DNA from 4 places in the Nonomuraea sp. NPDC050022 genome. Region 2 is predicted to be linked to each of the others. Evidence: riboswitches for the same ligand, from Rfam matches in the RefSeq annotation. Region 2 holds a riboswitch; each other region holds the start of a gene.
The links. Region 2 has a riboswitch for cobalamin ahead of ACIBO2_RS09105 (ABC transporter substrate-binding protein). Riboswitches for the same ligand answer to the same signal wherever they lie in the genome.
Positions count from the first base shown of each region.

Region 1 (5,321 bases), on a different contig from region 2:
CGGTGTCGGCGATGGCGCGTACCTGAGCGGCGGACAGCCGCCCGAGCGGCACCACGGCCTCCAGCGCCACGCGGCCGTCCCGCTGATCGACAGGCCCGGGGCGACGGGCCGAGAAGGCAGGGGAGGCGTCCAGGGCGGTCGTCTTACGCGCGCCCGCCACGCCCAGGTGGGCGGCGATTCGGGCGGGACCGTCCGCCAACTCCGCGATCCGCCACGCGCCCCGGTCACGATCGGAAAGCCCGCGCTCCCGCTCGTCGAGGAACGCTTCGGCGGCGGCGATCATCAGCCCGACCGCCGCGTCACGGGACACGACAAGCCCGACGTCCACGCCCGCCAGCAGCAGTGACAACCAGGCGCCACCGCCCGCCACCGCGCCCTCGGGCAGTGAGACCCAGGCGTCACCGTCCACTGCCGCAGGCACGAGAGTGACATCGGCGGCCAGCTGCCACGTATCCCCAGTGCCGTCGTCCAGCGCGAACAGAAAGCGCCCCGGCAGCCCGGCCAGCCGGACCCGTGCGCACAGAGCCAGGTCCAGGGCCTCGATCAGGGGTTGCGTGTCCACCGAACCCGAGGGACCACGGCCGCCGAGCGGCGAGGCGACGATGTTGCGTACCCGTTCGTGCGCGGCCGAGGGCAGCAGCCCAGCGGCGGCGATCCGTTCGGCGAAGGCGGCCGGCGCGCGCAGGCCGCGCACCTGTACGTTCGCCCGCGACGTGAGCTCGACCACCCCGGAGCCCAGCTCCGCCGCGCAGGCCGCCAGCTCGCGGAGCTGCCCGCCGGAGACCGCGCCGCCGGGCAGGCGGACCCGGGCCAGCGGGCCGTCGGCGGCCTCGTGCACCTGGAGCGCTCCCGGACAGGCGTCGGGCCGGACCCGTCCGGAAAAGTCGGCTATGGACACGATGAGGATGGTAATGCCACTTCTGGTGGAGGTTGCTCCTGCCGTAGGCTCCTGGGTAGGCGATGGCAAAGGGAGGAAGCCGGTGCGAATCCGGCGCGGTCCCGCCACTGTGACCGGGGAGCGAACCCCACCGCAGGCCACTGCCCGGCAACGGGTGGGAAGGCCGGGGTGAGCGCTGATCCGGGAGCCAGGAGACTCCTGCCGTCGCGACACCCACGACCGGGGCGAGGACCCCGAGGGAGGATCGCGCCGTGCCTGGCGACAGCCGTACCGTCCTGCTGCTCTCCACCTCCGACACCGACCTGTTGAGCGCGCGTGCCTGTGGCGCCGCCTACCGCCTGGGCAACCCCGCCCGGCTCGGCCCCGACGATCTTCCCGGCCTGCTGGAGGGGGCCGACCTGGTCGTCGTACGGCTGCTCGGCGGTCGCCGCGCCTGGCAGGAGGGGCTCGACGCGCTGCTGGCCGGGCCCCGTCCGGTCGTAGTGCTGGGCGGCGAGCAGGCGCCGGACGCCGAGCTGATGGAGCTGTCCACGGTGCGCGGCGGCGTCTGCGCCGACGCGCACGCGTACCTGGCGCACGGCGGGCCCGCCAACCTGACCGAGCTGCACGCCTTCCTGTCCGACACCGTCCTGCTGACCGGCAGCGGGTTCGCGCCGCCGGCGCCCACGCCGTCCTGGGGGCGGCTGGAGCGCGAGGCACGGTCACACGAGGGGCCCGTGATCGGGGTGCTCTACTACCGGGCGCACCACATGGCGGGCAACACGGCCTTCGTCGAGACGCTCTGCGCCGCCGTCGAGGAGGCGGGCGGGCAGGCGCTGCCGGTGTTCTGCTCCTCGTTGCGCACCGCCGAACCCGAGCTGCTGGACACCCTGCGGGCCGCCGACGCGCTGGTGGTGACCGTACTGGCGGCGGGCGGCTCGCGTCCCGCGACAGCGGGCGCGGGCGGGGACGACGAGGCGTGGGACGTGGGCGCGCTGGCCGCGCTCGACGTGCCGATCCTGCAGGGCCTGTGCCTGACCACGTCCAGGCAGGCGTGGGAGGACAACGACGACGGCCTGTCGCCGCTGGACGCCGCCTCGCAGGTGGCCATCCCCGAGTTCGACGGCCGGATCATCACCGTGCCGTTCTCCTTCAAGGAGATCGACCCCGACGGGCTGACCGTCTACGTCGCCGACCCCGAGCGGGCCGCGCGGGTGGCGGGCATCGCCGTACGCCACGGGCTGCTGCGCCACACCCCGCCCGGCGGGCGGCGGCTGGTGGTGATGCTGTCGGCGTACCCGACCAAGCACTCGCGCGTCGGCAACGCCGTCGGCCTGGACACCCCCGCCAGCACCGTACGGCTGCTGGCCCGGCTCGCCGAAGCGGGCTACGACCTGGGCGAGGGCTTCCCCGGCGTGGCCGAGCAGGACGGCGACGCGCTCATCCACGCGCTCATCGCCGCGGGCGGCCAGGACCAGGACTGGCTGACCGAGGAGCACCTGGCGGGCAATCCGGTACGCATCTCCGCCGCCTCCTACGAACGCTGGTACCGCACGCTCCCCGCCGACCTGCGCACCGGGATCGAGCGGCACTGGGGAGCCCCGCCCGGCGAGCTGTTCGTCCATGACGGCGACATCGTCCTGGCGGCGCTGCGCGCCGGGAACGTGGTGGTCATGGTCCAGCCGCCGCGCGGCTTCGGCGACAACCCGATCGCCATCTACCACGACCCCGACCTGCCGCCCAGCCACCACTACCTGGCCGCCTACCGCTGGCTGTCGGCCGAGTTCGGCGCGCACGCGATGGTGCACGTGGGCAAGCACGGCAACCTGGAATGGCTGCCGGGCAAGTCGGCCGGCATGTCCGCCTCGTGCGGCACCGACGCGGCCATCGGCGACCTGCCGCTGATCTACCCGTTCCTGGTCAACGATCCGGGCGAGGGCACCCAGGCCAAGCGGCGGGCGCACGCGGTGCTGGTGGACCACATGGTGCCGCCGATGGCGCGGGCGGAGACGTACGGCGACATCGCCCGGCTGGAACAGCTCCTGGACGAGCACGCCACCATCGCCGCCATGGACCCGGCCAAGCTGCCCGCGATCCGCGCCCAGATCTGGACACTGATCCAGGCCGCCCGGCTCGACCACGACCTCGGGCTGGCCGATCGGCCGCACGACACCGAGTTCGACGACTTCATCCTGCACGTGGACGGCTGGCTCTGCGAGGTGAAGGACGCGCAGATCCGCGACGGCCTCCACGTGCTCGGCCAGGCGCCGGTCGGGCAGGTCAGGGTGGACCTGGTGCTGGCCATGCTGCGCGCCAGGCAGATGTGGTCGGGCCGCGAGACGCTGCCCGGCTTACGTGAGGCGCTCGGCTTGGCCGAGGACGGCACGGCGGGGCTGGCCGACGTGGACCGGGCCGAGGCGACCGCCCGTGCCCTGGTGGCGGCGATGGAGGAGCGAGGCTGGGCGCCGGAGGCGGCCGAGGAGGTGGCGCAGGAAGCTGCGGAGAAGCTCGCGGAGGAGGTTGCGGAGGAAGCTGTGGAGGAAGCTGCGGAGGAGGTCGCGGAAAAGGTCGCGCAGGAGGTCGCCCTCGCGCTGCCCGCCGATCGGCGCGAGCTCGTCACGCGGGTGCTCGCGTTCGCCGCCACCGAGGTGGTCCCGCGCCTGGCCCGGACGACCGACGAGCTCGACCACATCCTGCACGCCCTGGACGGCGGCTACGTGCCCGCCGGGCCGAGCGGCTCGCCGCTGCGCGGCCTGATCAACGTACTGCCGACCGGCCGCAACTTCTACTCCGTCGATCCCCGCGCGGTGCCCAGCCGCCTGGCCTGGGAGACCGGCCAAGCGATGGCCGAATCGCTGCTGGAGCGCTACCGCGCCGACACCGGCGACTGGCCGCGCTCGGTGGGGCTGTCCATCTGGGGCACCAGCGCCATGCGTACGGCCGGCGACGACGTGGCCGAGGTGCTGGCCCTGCTCGGCATCCGCCCCGCATGGGACGAGGCGTCCCGCCGGGTCACGAACCTGGAGCCGATCCCGCCGGCCGAGCTGGGCCGGCCGCGCGTCGACGTGACCGTCCGCATCAGCGGCTTCTTCCGCGACGCGTTCCCGCACGTGGTGGCCATGCTGGACGACGCCGTACGGCTGGCCGCCGGGCTGGAGGAACCGCCCGAGCACAACTACGTACGCGCCCACGTGACCGCGACCGGCGGCGAGGAGCGGCACGCCACGATGCGCATCTTCGGCTCCGCGCCGGGCGCCTACGGGGCCGGGCTGCTGCCGCTGATCGACAGCCGCAATTGGCGCGACGACACCGACCTGGCCGAGGTGTACGCGGTCTGGGGTGGCTACGCCTACGGCCGCGACCTCGACGGCGTGGCCGCGCGCCCGCAGATGGAGGACGCCTACCGCAGGATCGCCGTGGCCGCCAAGAACGTCGACACACGCGAGCACGACATCGCCGACTCCGACGACTACTTCCAGTACCACGGCGGCATGATCGCCACGGTCCGCGCGCTCACCGGCCGGGCCCCGGCCGCGTACGTGGGCGACAGCACCCGCCCCGACGCCGTGCGCACCCGCACCCTGTCGGAGGAGACCTCACGGATCTTCCGCGCCAGGGTGGTCAACCCGCGCTGGCTGGCGGCGATGCGGCGGCACGGCTACAAGGGCGCCTTCGAGCTGGCCGCGACCGTGGACTACCTGTTCGGCTACGACGCCACGACGGGCGTGGTGGCGGACTGGATGTACGACAAGCTCGCCGAGACGTACGTGCTGGACCCGGAGAACCAGGAGTTCATGACCCGGTCCAACCCATGGGCATTGCACGGCATCGCCGAACGGCTCCTGGAGGCCGCCGAGCGGCGCATGTGGGAGCACCCGGACCCGGAGATCCTGCGCGGTCTGCAGGAGGTCTATCTCAAGACCGAAGGGGACCTGGAGGACGACACGAGCCGGTGAGCGAGGGCCGGCGATCCGGCCCAGTGAAGGTGCAGGTAGGACGCGGTGACCAGCGGGTCGCCGTGTCCGTCCGTGCCGCCGCCCCGGTTACGGAACAGCGGCTCGCCCGCGTGCTCGACCGTGGTCCGGTGGAACTCGTGCCCGTGGAAGCGCTCGCCCGCCCTGGTCAGGGGCGAATCCTTCAGGGCCACGGCGTCCCGGTAGCCGAGCGTGAGCCTGCCGGTCATCCGTGCCCGGCCCGGCACCCGCCCGCACATGCGCCGCCCGTCCAGCTCCTCGCACAGGTAGAGCAGCCCGGCGCACTCGGCGGCGATCGGGCCGCCGAAGGCCGCCACCTGGTCACGGAGCTGCTCGTTGGCGGCCAGCTCGGCGGCGTACACTTCGGGGAAGCCGCCGCCGAGCACCACCGCGGCGGTGCCGTCCGGCAGCTTCTCCTCGCGCAACGGGTCGAAGGTCGCCACGTCCGCGCCGGTCGCGCGCAGCAGTTC
Region 1 is NZ_JBITKE010000008.1:266,622-271,942, reverse strand. It holds gene cobG (precorrin-3B synthase) at 1-898, opposite strand, end outside; cobalamin riboswitch at 911-1,119, shown strand; gene cobN (cobaltochelatase subunit CobN) at 1,150-4,833, shown strand; gene ACIBO2_RS33570 (cobyrinate a,c-diamide synthase) at 4,788-5,321, opposite strand, start outside.
Region 1: it holds a riboswitch for cobalamin, as region 2 does, so the genes downstream of both, cobN (cobaltochelatase subunit CobN) here and ACIBO2_RS09105 (ABC transporter substrate-binding protein) in region 2, are expected to answer to the same signal.

Region 2 (5,321 bases):
AGGCCGGCGCCACTTTCACGAGACACCCCTGACCAGGTGCACGACGGGCCGGCCTCCGGGACCCGGCGCGATCTCGACCCGGGCGTCGAAGTGGGTGCCGACCAGTGCCTCCGTGAGCACCTGGCCCGGCTGCCCGGCGGCGACGGCCCGGCCGCCGGCGAGCAGGAGGAGCCGGTCGGCGTACTGTCCGGCGAGGGTCAGGTCGTGCAGCGTCGTCACCACGGTCAGCTCGTCGGCGAGCCTGAGCCGGTCGACCAGCTCCAGTACCTGCTGCTGGTGTCCGAGGTCGAGCGCGGTCGTGGGCTCGTCGAGCAGGAGCGCGGGCGCCTCCTGGGCCAGTGCCCTGGCCAGGACCACCCGCTGGCGTTCGCCGCCGGACAGCTCCCCCAGCCGGCGCGTGGCGAACTCGGTGAGGTCGAGACGTTCGAGCACGGACCTGGTGACCTCTTTGTCGTGGCGGCTCTCGCTGCCGAGGTAAGGGATGTACGGGGTGCGGCCGAGCAGGGCGTAGTCGTACACGGTGATGTCGGGAGGCAGCGAGGGCGTCTGGGGGGCGTAGGCGACCAGCCTGGCCCGGTCCCTGGGCCTGAGCGTGTTCGCGGCCCGGCCGCCGACGGTGACGTCGCCCCGGTGGGCGACGACGCCCATGACGGCTTTGAGCAGGGTGGACTTTCCGGCGCCGTTCGGGCCGATGATCGCCAGCCATTCGCCGCGCCGTACCGAGAGGTCGACCTCGGTGAGCACCTCACGCTCGTCGAGTCGTACGGACAGTGCGCTCGTCTCGATCATCCAGGCCGGCCGGGCCGTGTCGGCGGTCACGCGGCGGCCTGCCAGGACGTGGCGGCGGTCATGTGGCGGTCTGCCGGGTCATGCGCAGGACCGCCACGAAGAACGGCGCGCCGACGAACATGGTGACCACTCCGATGGGCAGTTCGGCGGGGGCGATGACGGTGCGCGCGACCAGGTCGGCGAGCACGAGGAAGGCGGCGCCGCCGATCAGCGACAGCGGTAGCACGATCCGGTAGGAGCCGCCCGCCAGCCGCCTGACCACGTGCGGAATGACGATGCCGACGAACCCGATGAGCCCGCTCACCGCCACTGCCGCCGCGGTGGCCAGGGAGGCGGCGAGCAGTACCGCCAGCCGTACCCGCCCGGCGCGGACGCCGAGGCTGGTGGCCTCCTCGTCCCCCACCGAGAGCACGTCCAGCATCCGCCCGTGCGCGAGCAGCAGTACGGCCGAGACGGCGGCGTACGGCAGGACCAGCCAGAACTGGTCCCATCCGCCGCCCACGTCGCCCAGGATCCAAGAGTAGATGCGCTGCAACTGCTCGACCTTGAACTGCTGGATGAACGTCTGGATCGCGGTCAGGAACGAGGTGACGGCCACCCCGGCGAGCACCAGCGTGGCGGTGCCGCCCGAGCGCCCGGCGGTGTTGCCGAGCACGTACGCGAGGAACACCCCGCCGACCGCCCCCGCGAAGGCGGCCACCGGGATGCCGACGGCAGGGGTCGGCACGAGCACGATGACCACGGTGGTGGTCAGCCCGGCTCCGGCTGCGGCGCCCAGCAGGTAGGGGTCGGCCAGCGGGTTGCGGAACACCCCCTGGTAGCCGGCCCCCGCGATGGCCAGCAGCCCGCCGACCACGGCCGCCACCAGCACCCTGGGCAGCCGCAGCTCGAACAGCAGCCCTTGCTCCACGGGGGCCAGCCCCGAGTCCACGTGTACGTACGGCAGCCAGTCGAGCACCTGGAGCACCACCTGCCACGGTGAGATGTCGGCGGCCCCGCCGAGCAGCCCGGCGACCATGGAGACGGCGAGCACGGCCAGCGCGCCCGCCGTCCACATCGGTCTGGACCTCACTGGCGGGTGGCCGCCTTGCCGACGGCGTCGCTGATGGTCTGCGCCAGGTCCACGACCCGCGGGCCCCAGCGCGAGGCGATGTCGTCGTCGAGCTGGATCACCTGGTCACCCTTGACCGCCGACAGTCCTTTCCAGCCGGGGCGCTTGGCCAGCGTGTCCTTGCTCTGCTGGCAGCACTTCACGTCCGCCAGGAAGATCAGGTCGGGGTCGGCCTGGGCGACGAACTCCGCCGACAGCTTGGGGTAGCCGCCCGCCGGGTCCGGCGCCTTGTCGGCGATGTTGGTGAGGCCGAACATGGCGTAGATCTGCCCGATGAACGTGCTGGACGTCGCCGCGTAGGGGGTCTGGTCGAGTTCGTGGTAGTAGGTGAGCTTCTTGTTCTTGGGGGCGTTCGCCGAGAGCTTGTCGAGGGATGTCTTCATGCCTGTCACGACTTGTCCGGCCTTTTCGGTGTTGCCGGTGGCGGCGCCGAGGTCGGTGATCTCGTCGTACGCCTCGTCGAGCTTGGTGGCGGCGGGCTCCAGGAGGACGGGCACGTTCACCTTGCCCAGCTTGGCGACGATGCCGTCGATGTCGTTGGAGACGATCACCAGGTCGGGCTTCTGGGCGACGATGGCCTCGACGTTCGGCTTGAAGCCGGACAGGTCGGTCTTGGGGACGCCGGCCGGGTAGTTGGACTGGTCGTCCACCGCGATGACCTGGGGGCCCGCGCCGATGGCGAAGAGCGTCTCGGTGTGGCTGGCGGAGAGCGAGACGATCCGCTCCGGCTTTTTGGCGATGCCGACCTTGCCGTTGCCCGCCTCGACCGTTACGGGGAAGGCGGCGGAGCTGGTCGAGCCGGTCGTACCGGTGGGGCTCGCGGGGGACGGGGTGGTGGTAGTGCTGGTCTGACCACATCCGGCCAGAACGAGCGTTCCCAGCAGCGCGCCCGCGAAGGCCGTGCGTACGGGCCTCACGAGAAGTCCTTTCACACTGTCGGAACCGAGAGACCCGCTGGAGAGCGACGGATCACCCTTTTCCACGAGGGTTGATGACGTCAGCGCGGAGGCAGGCGACCTGGCTATGACAGTTGCGGGACAGCGCCGGACTCGCACCGGACTTCGCTGCAACTCTGCGCGTCGGACAGACGCTATCAATGCGCCAGATGGGCGTTAAGTCAAGGGGTGCCCAATTGGGCTTCCGCCTCGGCGATGATCTCTTGCAACCTGAGCCCGTGGGCCGCGTCCAGCGGGTGCCCGCCGCCCTGGCGTACGGTCCGCGCGAACTCCTCGGCGATGGTCTCGAACGGATCGTCGTCATCACTGGGCATCAGCGTCACGCTGCCCGTCCTGCCGAACACCGCGACGCTGGCCGGCGGCAGGTCACCGGCGGCGGCCATGCACAGCGACGCCTCGCTGGCCGCGCCGCCCTCGTGATCGAGCAGCAGTCCGGTCCAGCCGAGCGGGTTGCCGTGCGCGCGCACGCCGGTCACCCGGCCGAGCGCGGCGTCGAGCAGGTCGATCACGTGCGGCCCGACGTCCAGGAGCGCCCCGCGCTCGAGCCGCCACGGGGTGCCGAAGAGGTGGCCGCCCAGCAGGACATTGGAGATGTTCGCGGCGTGACCGCCGAACGCCTCGATTTCCGCGCAGCGCGCCAGAAACTCCCTGACCTGCTTCATATAACGCATGCTGAGCACCATCTGGGAGGCCACACCGGCCTCACGCACGGCGTCGGCGAGCCGCCGCGCGTTCTCCAGCGAGTCGGCGAGCGGCTTCTCCAGCAACAGCGCCTTCCCGGCCTTCGCCGCGCGCACCCCCAATTCGGCCTGTACGCCCGGCGGCACGCAGAACGCCACGGCCTCGCACGCCTCGAACAACTCCTCGACCCGCTCGAACACCGGCGCCCCCAGCCGGGCGGCAGCCTCCGGGCGCCGGGCCCACACGCCGGCGAACCGGAGATGCGGACTGTTGACCAGCATGGGCGCATGCGCGCGCTCCGCCCACGGCCCCGCCCCGACCAACCCGACCGACACCGGCTCCATTCATCCCCCTTGATCCGCCACAACCTTAATGCGGTTCCTAGGAATGTTCTGCGGGCATCCGGTCTTCCACTCCCCCGCAGGAGTGTCCCTCCACGGGCTCCCTGCCACACGGACCGCCTTCCTCCGCTCCCCCGCAGGGGCATCCCTGAAAGGACCCCAACCACCACGGACCGACTTCCTCCGCACCCCGCAAGGGCCTCCCCCACAAGGACCCCAAGCACGACAGACCGTCACTGGGATCGAGACGGTCGTGTGACGAACCACCCCAGGGGAATCCCGGTGGTCACCGCACCAGCATCACCCCGCCGCGTCGCGCCATTGGCGCAGGGCGTGTTCAGGGCGGTGGGCCATCGTGCCGGAGTCGATGACGATGGTCTGTCCCGTGATGCACCGCGACTCACCCGAGGCGAGGAAGGCGACGAGGTCGGCCACGTCGTCCGGGGTGCAGGCCCAGGGCAGCAGCCGTTCGGCCGCCTTGTCGGCCAGCCGCTCCCGGCCGAGGGCCTGCGCGGCCGCGTCGGTCAGGACCAGCGCGGGCGCGACGGCGTTGCAGCGGATGCCGCGCGAGCCGTACTTGGTGGCCACGTAGCGCACGAAACCGGTCAGCGCCGCCTTCGAGGTGCCGTACGCGACGTGCGCGACGTCGCCCAGCAGGCCGGAGACCGACGAAGTGACGACGAACGCGCCGCCCTCGGCCATCACGGGGGCCGCGTGCTTGACCATGAGCAGGCAGCCACGCAGGTTCACCGCCATCGTGCGGTCCCAGACGGCGACGTCGAGGTCCTCAAGGTCGCGGTCACGGCCGTAGGTGCCGGGGTCGAGCGCGGCCGCGTTGGAGTGGACGACGTCCAGGCGGCCGAACGAGGTGACCAGGTCGCCGATCGCCTCGGCCACCTGCTTCTCGTCCGACACGTCACAGACGAGCGCCGTGGCCGTGCCGCCTCTGGCGCGGATGGCGGTGGCGATCGACTTGGCGCCCGACGCGCGCACGTCCAGGACGCCCACGCAGGCACCTTCGGCAGCCAGGCGCGACGCGCACGCCGCACCGATGCCCGACCCCGCGCCCGTCACCAGGGCCACCCGCCCATCGAACCGGCCCGGCGCGGCACTCACCACGTCACCCGCAGGGCCGTCAGTCCCCGGCCCACGATGGACTTGCGGTAGACGATGGGCTCGTCGGCGAGCCTGAGCGAGGGCAGGCGGCGGCCGAGCACGTCGAGTGCGGTCCGAAGCTGCAGCCGGCCGAGCGCGGCGCCCACGCAGAAGTGGATGCCGTAACCGAACACCATGTGGGCGTCGGCGTTGGCCCGGTCGATGACGAACCGGTCCGGGTCGGGGAAGACGGTCTCGTCGTGGGCGGCGGAGTCGGTGGAGAGGAGCACCAACGACTTCTCCGGAATTATCACGTCGTGGAGTGAAATATCGGTGGTGGCGTACCGG
Region 2 is NZ_JBITKE010000002.1:555,512-560,832, forward strand. It holds gene ACIBO2_RS09095 (ABC transporter ATP-binding protein) at 16-819, opposite strand; gene ACIBO2_RS09100 (iron ABC transporter permease) at 848-1,846, opposite strand; gene ACIBO2_RS09105 (ABC transporter substrate-binding protein) at 1,858-2,817, opposite strand; cobalamin riboswitch at 2,890-3,010, opposite strand; gene ACIBO2_RS09110 (Gfo/Idh/MocA family oxidoreductase) at 3,018-3,881, opposite strand; gene ACIBO2_RS09115 (SDR family NAD(P)-dependent oxidoreductase) at 4,179-4,994, opposite strand; gene ACIBO2_RS09120 (cytochrome P450) at 4,991-5,321, opposite strand, start outside.

Region 3 (5,321 bases), on a different contig from region 2:
CTACCGCAACCCGGTCGTCGACCCCGACACGCTCTACGTCGCGATCAGCCAGTCGGGCGAGACCTACGACACGCTCGCGGCCGTACAGGAGCTCAAGCGCAAGGGCGGCCGGGTCATCGGCATCGTCAACGCGGTTGGCAGCGCCATCGCCCGCGAGGTCGACGGCGGCGTCTACCTGCACGCCGGGCCCGAGGTCTCGGTCGCCTCGACCAAGGCGTTCACCTCGACGTCGCTGGCGTTCGCGCTGCTCGCGCTGCACTTCGGCCGGGTGCACGACCTCTCGCCCGCCGACGGCCGCCGCGTCTGCGAGGGCCTGCGCAGGCTGCCCGGCCAGATCGAGGAGATCCTGGCGCAGGGCGACAAGATCGCCGAGCTGGCGAAGAAGTACGCGAACTATCCGAGCATGATGTTCGTCGGCCGGGTCCGCGGTTATCCGGTGGCCCGCGAAGGCGCGCAGAAGCTCAAGGAGATCTCGTACGTCCACGCCGAGGCCTATCCGGCCAGCGAGCTCAAGCACGGGCCGCTCGCGCTCATCGGCCCCGAGATGCCGACGGTGGCGATCGTCCCCGACGACGAACTGCTCGACAAGAACCTCACCACGCTCGGCGAGATCCGCGCCCGCGGCGGCAAGGTGCTCATGGTGGGCCACCGCGAACCCGACGCCAAGCTGGCCGATGACGTCATCGTGGTGCCGAAGAACGAGATCGAGCTGGACCCGATCCTGCTCACGATCCCGCTGCAGCTGCTGGCCTACCACGCCGCCGTGGCGCTCGAGCGCGATGTGGATAAGCCACGCAACTTGGCTAAGAGCGTCACAGTCGAGTAACTGCTTCGACACGGCGGCCACAATAGGCACATAGCCCGCGATAAGTGGACCGGCAGGACTTAAGATCGAAACTGTGCCCGAGTTTCATGGCCAACCGCCAAATCTCGCACGAATGTACGATTACATGCTCGGCGGCACAGACAACTACGCCGTCGACCGCGAGGCGATCGACCGGCTTGCGGCGCTGATCCCGCAAGCCGTCCTGCTGGCGCGTGCCAACCGGGCCTTCCTCCAGCGCGCGGTCCGCCACCTGGCGGGCGCGGGCGTCCGCCAGTTCCTCGATCTGGGCAGCGGGCTGCCGACCCAGGGCAACGTGCACGAGGTGGCGCCGGAGGCGAAAGTCGTCTACGTCGATCGCGACCCGGTCGTCGCCACCCACGCCAGGGCGTTGCTGGAGGGGGCGGGCCGGGCCGTCTTCGTCCAGGCCGATCTGCTCGACCCCGACGAGGTGCTGGCGCAGGCGTCCCGCTTCCTGGACATGAACGAGCCGGTGGGCGTGCTGCTGGTCTCGATCCTGCACTTCATCCCGGACGCCCGCGACCCGGGCAAGATGGTGACCAGGCTGCGCGAGGCGGTGGCGCCCGGCAGCTACCTGGTGCTCACCCACGCGACCTCGCGGGGACGGTTCGACGAGGGCGCCACGCCCCTCCACCGGCCCACGTCGGCAGGGGCCGGCACCGACCGGACGCCGAGGGAGATCCGGGCGTTCTTCGGGGACTTCGAGCTGGTCGAGCCGGGCCTGGTGCACGCCCCCGACTGGCGTCCCGATCGGCCCAGGCTGGTCAGCGAGCCCTCGCTGCCGTCGTACCTGCTCGTCGGTGTGGGCGAGAAAACTTCATAGTTCTTCCCGACTTTTCGTGATCCCTGATAATGACAACCCTGATGTGTAACAGTGCGTTAAGTGTCAGTGACCTGGGGTAGTTATGGGGTGCGAGGGGAGGACGCCATGCGCCGACGGGGGTTCTTCGCGCTCGGCCTGGCGGTGGCGGCCTGCGCGACAGGATGTGGCACGGAGGGGAGCCTCGGCGGACGCGCCGTCAACGCGGCCGGCCTCTCGGGCCGGTTCGCGATCGTCCCCGGCGCCGGACGCTGGGCCCGCGTCGCCAAGGCGCTCGTCAAAACCGCCCGCGACGCCGGTTTCCCGGTCTCCGGCACGCCGCCCGTCACCCGGATCACCGTCACCGGGTTGCCCGCGCTGGCCGCGACCGAGCTCAACAACGGGCTGTCGCTGCTCGACACCGCCACGCCGCTGGCCCGGCTCACCGGCCAGATCGAGGTGGTGGTGGTGCCCGCTCACTCCAAGTTCACCACCTTCGACCAGTTCGGCGCGCAGCTGGTGGCCCACCCCGACCGCACACCGCTGACGGGCGGACCGCAGGGCGAGCCCGACCACCTGCTGTTCGGGCTGATCGCCAAGGGCCTCGGCGCCGACACCCGGCAGGTCGACTACACCGGCTTTCCCGGCAGCGTGGAGGCCGCGGCCGCGCTTCTCGGTGGCAAGGCCGCCGCGGCGACCGGCACGCTCGCGGACTGGCGCCGTGCCATCGGCAAGGGCCAGGTCAGGGTGCTGGCCGTCTCCAGCGCGCGCCGGGTGGACGGCGTGGAGGCGCCGAGCCTGCTGGAGTGCGGCGTGCGGGTCGACTTCGCCGACTGGTGCGCGGCCGTGGGGCCCGAGGGGATGTCCGAGGACGGCAAGGCCGTCGCCATCCGGCTCTGCGACGAGGTCACGGAGTCCGCCTCCTGGCGGGCGGCCTGCCGGGCGGAGGGATGGACCTCGATCCCGCTCAGCGGCGACGACTTCGAACAATGGCTGGCCTCGGAGATCGGCAGGACCAGGGCCGTGCTCCGCGATCTGGGCATGCTCGACACCGCTGACACAACATGCTGGGGTAGTTGCGCCAAGGGCCACTAGATGTAGGATTCTGCTCGTCGCTGGTTCGCCCCTCGGGGCGGAGCAAAAGGGAACCCGGTGCGATTCCGGGGCTGCCCCGCAGCGGTGAGCGGGAACGACCGCCGTCACGAGCACTGGACCTTTCCGGGAAGCGACGGCCAGTAGGAACTATCGACCATGCCCGCGAGCCCGAAGACCTGCCGGTGACGTTGGGGGAGCCAGCCGGCTCTGCCCATCGAAGTGTCCATGGCCTCGAGGGAGGGCCGGGGGCGTCGGCGGCCGGGGAGTCCAGGGGCCGTCGTGCTCTCACGCGCCCTCACGGGGATGAGCTCGCGAGGAGAGAGCACGTGACGCAGATCATTGAGGCCGATCACCAGCCGGCCACGGTCGATCACCAGCCGGCCACGGTCGACCAGCAGCCGGCCACCGTCGGCCGGCAGTCGGCGACGGTCGATCGGCAGTCGGCCACCGCCAAAAGCGCCGATCGGCGGCTGGCGATCGAGGAGGCCGCCGCCCGGGTGATCACCGATCCGGCCAACTCCCGGATCGCCGCCCGGCTCCTGGCCGAGGAGATCGCCGACGAGGCGGCCGGGCACGGCGTGCGGACCTTTTCCGAGTCCATCGCCGCCAGCCACGCCGCCGGGCTGATCCAGGACTCGCTCGCCGCCTTCGTCGGCGCGCACGCCGCCGAGCTCGACGCGCTCGTCTCCGGCGACGCGGACGACCGCTTCGAGTACTTCGGGTTGCGTACGGTCTACGACCGCTACCTGCTGCGGCACCCGCGGTCGCGGACCGTGCTCGAACGGCCGCAGCACTTCCTGCTCCGCGTGGCCTGCGGGCTGTCGGAGACGGTCGCCGAGGCCGCCGAGCTGTACGGCCTCATGTCCACACTGTCGTACCTGCCGAGCTCACCGACGCTGTTCAACTCCGGTTCGCGCCGGCCGCAGCTGTCGTCGTGCTTCCTGCTCGACTCGCCGCGCGACGAGCTGGAGTCGATCTACGACCGCTACGGGCAGGTGGCCAGGCTGTCGAAGTACGCCGGGGGCATCGGCATCGCGTGGACCCGGGTGCGCTCGCGTGGATCCCTCATCAAGGGCACCAACGGGCACTCCAACGGCATCGTGCCCTGGCTGCGTACGCTCGACTCCTCCGTCGCCGCCGTCAACCAGGGCGGTCGCCGCAAGGGCGCGGCCTGTGTCTACCTGGAGACCTGGCACGCCGATATCGAGGAGTTCCTGGAGCTGCGCGACAACACGGGCGAGGACGCCCGGCGTACGCACAACCTCAACCTGGCCAACTGGGTGCCGGACGAGTTCATGCGGCGGGTGGAGGCCGACGAGGTCTGGTCGCTGTTCGACCCCAAGGAGGTCCCCGACCTCACCGACCTGTACGGCGAGGCGTTCACCCGCGCCTACCGCGCCTACGAGGCCGACGGCCGCTACACCCGGCAACTGCCCGCCCGGACCCTCTACGGCCGGATGATGCGCACCCTCGCCCAGACCGGCAACGGCTGGATGACGTTCAAGGACGCCGCCAACCGCACCTCCAACCAGACGGCCCGGCCCGAGAACGTCATCCACCTGTCCAACCTGTGCACCGAGATCCTCGAGGTCACCAGCGACGGCGAGACGGCGGTATGCAACCTCGGCTCGATCAACCTCGCCGCCCACCTGACCGGCGAAGGCGTCGACTGGGCCCGGCTGCGCACGACCGTCCGTACGGCCGTACGTTTCCTGGACCGGACCATCGACCTGGGCTTCTACCCGACCACTGAGGCCGAGGCGGCCAACAAGCGCTGGCGGCCGATCGGGCTCGGCGTGATGGGCCTGGCCGACGTCTTCTTCGCGCTCCGGCTGCCGTTCGACTCGCCCGAGGCGCTGGGGCTGTCGACCCGCGTCGCCGAGGAGATCGCCCTGGCCGCCTACGACACCTCCGCCGACCTGGCCGTCGAGCGCGGCCGGCATCCGTCGTACGAGGAGACCAGGGCGGCGGGCGGCGTCCTGCACCCCGACCACTACGGCGCCGCCGCGTCGCCGCGCTGGGCCGAGCTGCGCGCGAAGATCGCCACGACCGGGCTGCGCAACTCGCTGATGGTCGCCATCGCCCCGACCGCGACCATCGCCTCCATCGCCGGGTGCTACGAGTGCATCGAGCCACAGGTGTCCAACGTGTTCAAGCGCGAGACGCTGTCGGGGGAGTTCCTCCAGGTCAACCGCTACCTGGTGGCCGACCTGCAGGCTCGCAGGCTGTGGACGCAGCGGATGCGCGACGACCTCAAGCGGGCGGACGGCTCGGTCCAGGAGATCGCGGGCATCCCCGACGACCTCAAGACCTTGTACCGGACGGCCTGGGAGCTGCCGCAGAAGGCGCTCATCGACCTGGCCGCGGCACGTCAGCCGTACATCGACCAGTCGCAGTCGCTCAACCTGTTCATGGCCAGCCCGACGATCGGCAAGCTGTCGTCGATGTACGCCTATGCCTGGAAGCAGGGCCTGAAGACCACCTACTACCTGCGCTCGCGCCCGGCCACCCGGATCGCCCAGACGACGATCGCCCAGACCACGACCGCGCAGACGACGATCGCGCTCGACGCCGTCGCCTGCT
Region 3 is NZ_JBITKE010000030.1:9,906-15,226, forward strand. It holds gene glmS (glutamine--fructose-6-phosphate transaminase (isomerizing)) at 1-826, shown strand, start outside; gene ACIBO2_RS58595 (SAM-dependent methyltransferase) at 900-1,667, shown strand; gene ACIBO2_RS58600 (tripartite tricarboxylate transporter substrate-binding protein) at 1,773-2,738, shown strand; cobalamin riboswitch at 2,743-2,937, shown strand; gene ACIBO2_RS58605 (ribonucleoside-diphosphate reductase subunit alpha) at 3,065-5,321, shown strand, end outside.
Region 3: it holds a riboswitch for cobalamin, as region 2 does, so the genes downstream of both, ACIBO2_RS58605 (ribonucleoside-diphosphate reductase subunit alpha) here and ACIBO2_RS09105 (ABC transporter substrate-binding protein) in region 2, are expected to answer to the same signal.

Region 4 (5,321 bases), on a different contig from region 2:
GGCACTGGTGGATCACGGCCACCTCCGACTCGCACGTGCACTGGACCCGCGGCGGCTCGGACTTCTGGCCGGGCGAGTACAGCAAGACGTACGTGATGGCCCGCCAGGACTACGGCGACATCATGGACGCCCTGCGCAACGGCCGCATCTTCGTCGCCACCGGCGACCTGATCACCGCTCTCGACGTCACCGCCGGCAACCAGGGCCGCCAGGCCACCGTCGGCGAGACGCTGGTGGTCAACCGGCGCAACCGCACCGACGTCGAGGCCGAGATCCGGTTCCGGCCGCTGGAGGGCAAGAACGGCAACGGCGACCGCCCGGAGGTGCGGCGCGTCGACCTCATCACCGGACAGGTGAGCGGCGTGAGCGCCAACCTGGACGCCGACACCAACCCCACCACCAAGGTCGTGGCGCGCTTCGGGCCGGGCGACTGGCGCCGGCAGGGCCGGGACTATGTCATCCGGCACACGCTGCGCGATGTGCAGGCCGACAGCTACCTGCGGGTACGCGGCACCAGCACCGACGAGATGGAGCCGGCGGCCGACGGCAAGGAGAGCCCGTGGCAGGACCTGTGGTTCTACTCCAATCCCGTCTTCATCCGCGTCCGCTAGCCCGCCGGCCTTGGGCGGTCCCGCGTACCACGCGCGGCCGCCCTCTCTCCGCGCCAAGCGTGGCGCCGGAGGTCTTTCAGCTGGGGGTCTTCCAACGGTGCGGGGCCGGGTTACGTTCGCGTTCGGCGAGCCTCGGGGATCGTCTGCCTTCCCGTTCCTGTCCTACAGGGGAATCCGAATGCGCAGAGTCATCACCATCCTGGCCACCGCGCTCTCCTTGACCATCGCCATGGCCGTGCCCGCCACCGCCGGCGGCCTGGACGACGTCTTCGCCAAGCTGCTGGTCAAGCAGGTCAAGGGGACGAACGTCGCCAAGCACCTGCAAGCCCTGCAGGACATCGCCACCGCCCATGGCGGCATCCGCGCGACCGGCACCAGCGGCTACGACGCCTCCCGCGACTACGTGGCGAACAAGCTGCGCAAGGCCGGTTACAAGGTCACGCTGCAACCGATCAACTACGTCAAGAGCTGGGCCGAGAACAGCCCGCCGACGCTGGCGCTCACCGCGCCGAGCGCGAAGACGTACGTACCGAACGAGGACTTCTTCACCTTCCAGCCCTCCCCCTCGGGCGAGGTGACCGCGCAGGTCCAGGGCGTGGACCTCACGCTGCCACCCACTCCCACGCCGACCTCGACCAGCGGCTGCGAAGCGGCGGACTTCGCCGGGTTCATGGCCGGCCGTATCGCGCTCGTCCAGCGCGGCACCTGCCCATTCGTCACGAAGGTGCAGAACGCGGCCGCGGCGGGTGCGACCGGGCTCATCATCTTCAACGAGGGTCAGCCGGGTCGTACCGACGCGTTCCCGCTGGACATCGGCGAGTGGCGGGGCGGGATCCCCATGGTGTTCGCCGACTTCGCCGTGGGCAACGAACTCGCGAGCACGCCGGGCGCGAGCGTACACCTCAAGGTCGACGCCAACCTCGTCCTCGGCAGCACGGACAACGTGATCGCCGAGACCCGCTTCGGCGACCCGCGCAATGTCGTTATGGTGGGCGCGCATCTCGACAGCGTGACGGCGGGGCCCGGCATCAACGACAACGGCTCGGGCAGCGCGGCGATCCTGGAGGTCGCCGAGGAGATGGCGCTCTACCCGGTCAAGAACAAGGTCCGCTTCGCCTTCTGGGCCGCCGAGGAGATCGGGCTGCTCGGTTCCGATCAGTACGTCGGGTCGTTGTCGCAGGCGCAGCGGGACCGCGTCCGGGTGTATCTGAACTTCGACATGGTGGCCACGCCGAACTACGCCTACAAGCTGTACGACGGGGACGACTCCGACAACGTCGGCTCCCCCGCCGGTCCGCCCGGTTCCGCCGAGATCGAGAAGCAGCTGGCGGCGTTCTACGGCTCGCGCGGCCTGCCCACGGTGGGCACGGACTTCGACGGGCGCTCGGACTACGGGCCGTTCATCGCGGTCGGGATCCCGGCCGGCGGCATCTTCACCGGCGCCGAGGGGATCAAGACGGCCGCGGAGGCGGCGCTGTTCGGCGGGACTGCCGGGGTCGCCTACGACGCCTGCTACCACCAGGCGTGCGACACCATCGCCAACATCAACGCCACGGCGCTGGACGTGGACGCGGACGCCATCGCCGACTCCGTCGCGCGATACGCGTTCAACCTCCGCTCCATCCCGCCGCGAGTGGCACCCGCGACCAGCCGTGCGCGCTTCACACCGTCAACGTCCGGCTTCCTCGATGTGTTGACGCGAACGGGAGGAAAGGATACGTTCCGGTAGATTTCACGGTTGTCCAAGGGAAATCCGGTGAGATGCCGGTGCGGACGCGCCACTGTATCCGGGACGTAGATCCCGGGAGCCAGGTCGCTTGGGCCTCCGTGACCTCATTTGTTGGGACGCGTCATCCCTGAGGAGGCACTGATGAGTGGTCTGTCCGCTCCTACCGTCATTCCGTTCCCCCGTCTGCGGCTGTGGTTGCTGGCCGTACCGGTACTGCTGCTGGTCGCCTACCTGGTGCTGATGGACAACGGCGCCATCTCGCAGACGGGTGCGTACCTGCACGAACTCATGCACGACGGGCGTCACCTGCTCGGCGTGCCCTGCCACTAGACCCAGGCATGGTACGCACCCTGCTGGTCAGGGGCCTGCTTCTGGGCCTGCTGGCCGGATTGATCGCGGGCGGCTTCGCCTTCGCCTTCGGGGAACCGCAGGTGGACAGTGCGATCGCACTGGAACAGGCGCACGCCGCGCAGGAACCTGGCCATGACCACGGCGAGGAGGAACTGGTCAGCAGGCCGGGCCAGAAGGCCGGGCTCTTCCTCGCCACCGGCCTGTACGGGCTGGCCGTGGGAGGGGTCTTCGCCCTGGTGTACGCGGGTCTGCGGGGCCGGGTCGGTCCACGGTCGGAGGGCGGGCTGGCGCTCGCCGCCGCCGGGTCGGCGTTCGGGGCGGTGATCCTCGTACCGTTCGTGAAATATCCGGCCAATCCGCCGGCTGTCGGAGACCCGGAAACGATCAACAGCCGGACCGCCCTCTATGTCGTGATGATCCTTGTCGGCCTGGCCGCGATCGCGATCGCGGTGGCGACCGCGCGCCGGGTGACCGCCGGGCCTTGGGCGCGGTGGGTCGCGGCCGGGGTCGCGTACCTGGTCCCGGTGGTCGCCGCGTGGCTGCTGCTGCCGACCGTGGACGAGGTGCCCGAGGGCTTTCCTGCCACGTTGCTGTGGCAGTTCAGGCTCGTGTCGTTAGGGACGCAGCTCGTTTTCTGGACGGCCTTCGGTGTGCTGTTCGGGTGGGTGAGCGACAGGGCGGCGCGGCGGGGGGCCGTACCCGCGACCGCCGCCTCGCCGGGCTGAGCCGGCGTGCTGTTCGTCCGGCACGCCAGCACGCCGGGGATGCGGACCGCCTGCTTTCCCGGGGCGGATGAGGACGCCGACCCGTCGAGCCTGGCCAGGGCACACGGCTTGGCCAGGGCACACGGCTTGGCTTCGGTGGTGGCCGACTCGATGGCTGTCGGCTCGGCGGCGACCGGCTCGGCAGTGACCGGCTCGGCGGCGGGCGGCTCGGCGGCGGTCGACTCGGTGGCGTGGGTCGCTCCCAGTGCCGCGGCGCGGCAGACCGCCGCCGCGCTCGGCCGGGAAGCGTGCGTGGTCGCCGCGCTCGCGGAGGCCGATCACGGCCGGTGGCGCGGCCTGCCGTACGGACGGGTCGCGCGGGAGGAGCCGGACGCGCTGGCGAGCTGGCTGGCGGATCCGGACGCGGCGCCGCACGGCGGGGAGAGCCTGACCGTGCTGGCGGCGCGGGTGGCCGACTGGCTCGACTCGGTGCGCGGGGAGCCCGAGGCGGTCGCCGTCTGCGACGCGGGCGCCATCCGGGCGGCCCTCGGCCATGCGCTGGGACTGGACCCAGTGCACTCCGCCCGTTTCGATCTCGCGCCGCTGTCCGTCACTGAGCTGACCGTCACGCGAGGCGGCTGGCGGGTCGCCCACGTCAACCGGAAGATCCTTTAACCGGAAGATCCTGTCTTGAACGTACGGAAGGTCCTGTCTTGATCGTCTCGTATCCGTTCAGCGCCGTCGTCGGGCTCGACGACCTGAAGCTGGCGCTGGTGCTCAACGCCGTCTCGCCACGGGTGGGCGGTGTGCTGGTACGGGGTGAGAAGGGCACCGCCAAGTCCACCATCGTGCGCGCGCTGGCCGCCCAGCTGCCCCCGGTGAACGTGGTGCCGGGCTGCCGGTTCGCCTGCGATCCGGCCGCGCCCGACGCCGAGTGCCCGGACGGCCCGCACGAGCCGGACGCCCAAGGGCTTCGCCGTCCGGCCGCGTTGGTGGAGCTGCCGGTCGGCGCGTCGGAGGACCGCCTGGCCGGCTCACTCGATGTGGAGCGGGCGCTGACGGAGGGGGTGAAGGCGTTCGAGCCGGGCCTGCTGGCGGCCGCGCACCGCGGCGTCCTGTACGTGGACGAGGTGAACCTGCTGCACGACCACCTGGTCGACCTGCTGCTGGACGCGGCGGCCCTGGGGACCTGCTACGTGGAACGGGAGTCGGTCTCGGTCCGGCATCCGGCCCGGTTCCTGCTGGTCGGGACCATGAACCCGGAGGAGGGTGAGCTGCGTCCGCAGTTGCTGGACAGGTTCGGGCTGACGGTGCAGGTGAAGGCGTCCAGGGATCCGGTGGAGCGCGCCGAGGTGGTACGGCGCCGGCTGGCCTTCGACGCGGACGCCGAGAAGTTCGCGGCCAGGTGGGCGGCCGAGGAATCGGCGCTGGCGACCAGGATCGCCCAGGCCCGCGGCCGGGTGTCCGGCGTGCGGCTGCCCGACGCGCGGCTGCGGCAGATCGCGACGGTGTGCGCGGCGTTCGAGGTCGACGGATTGCGGGCCGACCTGGTCACGGCGAACGCCGCCATCGCCCATGCCGCCTGGCATGGGCGCGAGGCGGTGACGACCGAGGATGTACGGGCGGCGGCCCGCCTGTCGCTGCCGCATCGGCGGCGGCGCGACCCCTTCGACGCGCCGGGACTGGACGAGTCGCTGCTCGACGAGCTGCTGGAGAGCACGTCGGAGGATGAGGATCCGGACGATCCGGAGGGTCCCGGTGGCGGGGGTCCTGACGCCTCCGGGCCTCCTGACGTCTCCGGGGCTGCTGACCATTCCGGGCCTGGGGAGGACGGCCGCCCGGCGAGCGCCGCGCCACCGGCGGGTGACGGCGAAACACCGATGCGCGATCAGCCGACCGGTCCCTCCGACGGCGGGACGATGGATG
Region 4 is NZ_JBITKE010000008.1:258,850-264,170, forward strand. It holds gene ACIBO2_RS33535 (phosphoesterase) at 1-611, shown strand, start outside; gene ACIBO2_RS33540 (M28 family peptidase) at 790-2,340, shown strand; cobalamin riboswitch at 2,318-2,447, shown strand; gene ACIBO2_RS33545 (CbtB-domain containing protein) at 2,482-2,670, shown strand; gene ACIBO2_RS33550 (CbtA family protein) at 2,679-3,416, shown strand; gene ACIBO2_RS33555 (histidine phosphatase family protein) at 3,423-4,070, shown strand; gene ACIBO2_RS33560 (VWA domain-containing protein) at 4,109-5,321, shown strand, end outside.
Region 4: it holds a riboswitch for cobalamin, as region 2 does, so the genes downstream of both, ACIBO2_RS33545 (CbtB-domain containing protein) here and ACIBO2_RS09105 (ABC transporter substrate-binding protein) in region 2, are expected to answer to the same signal.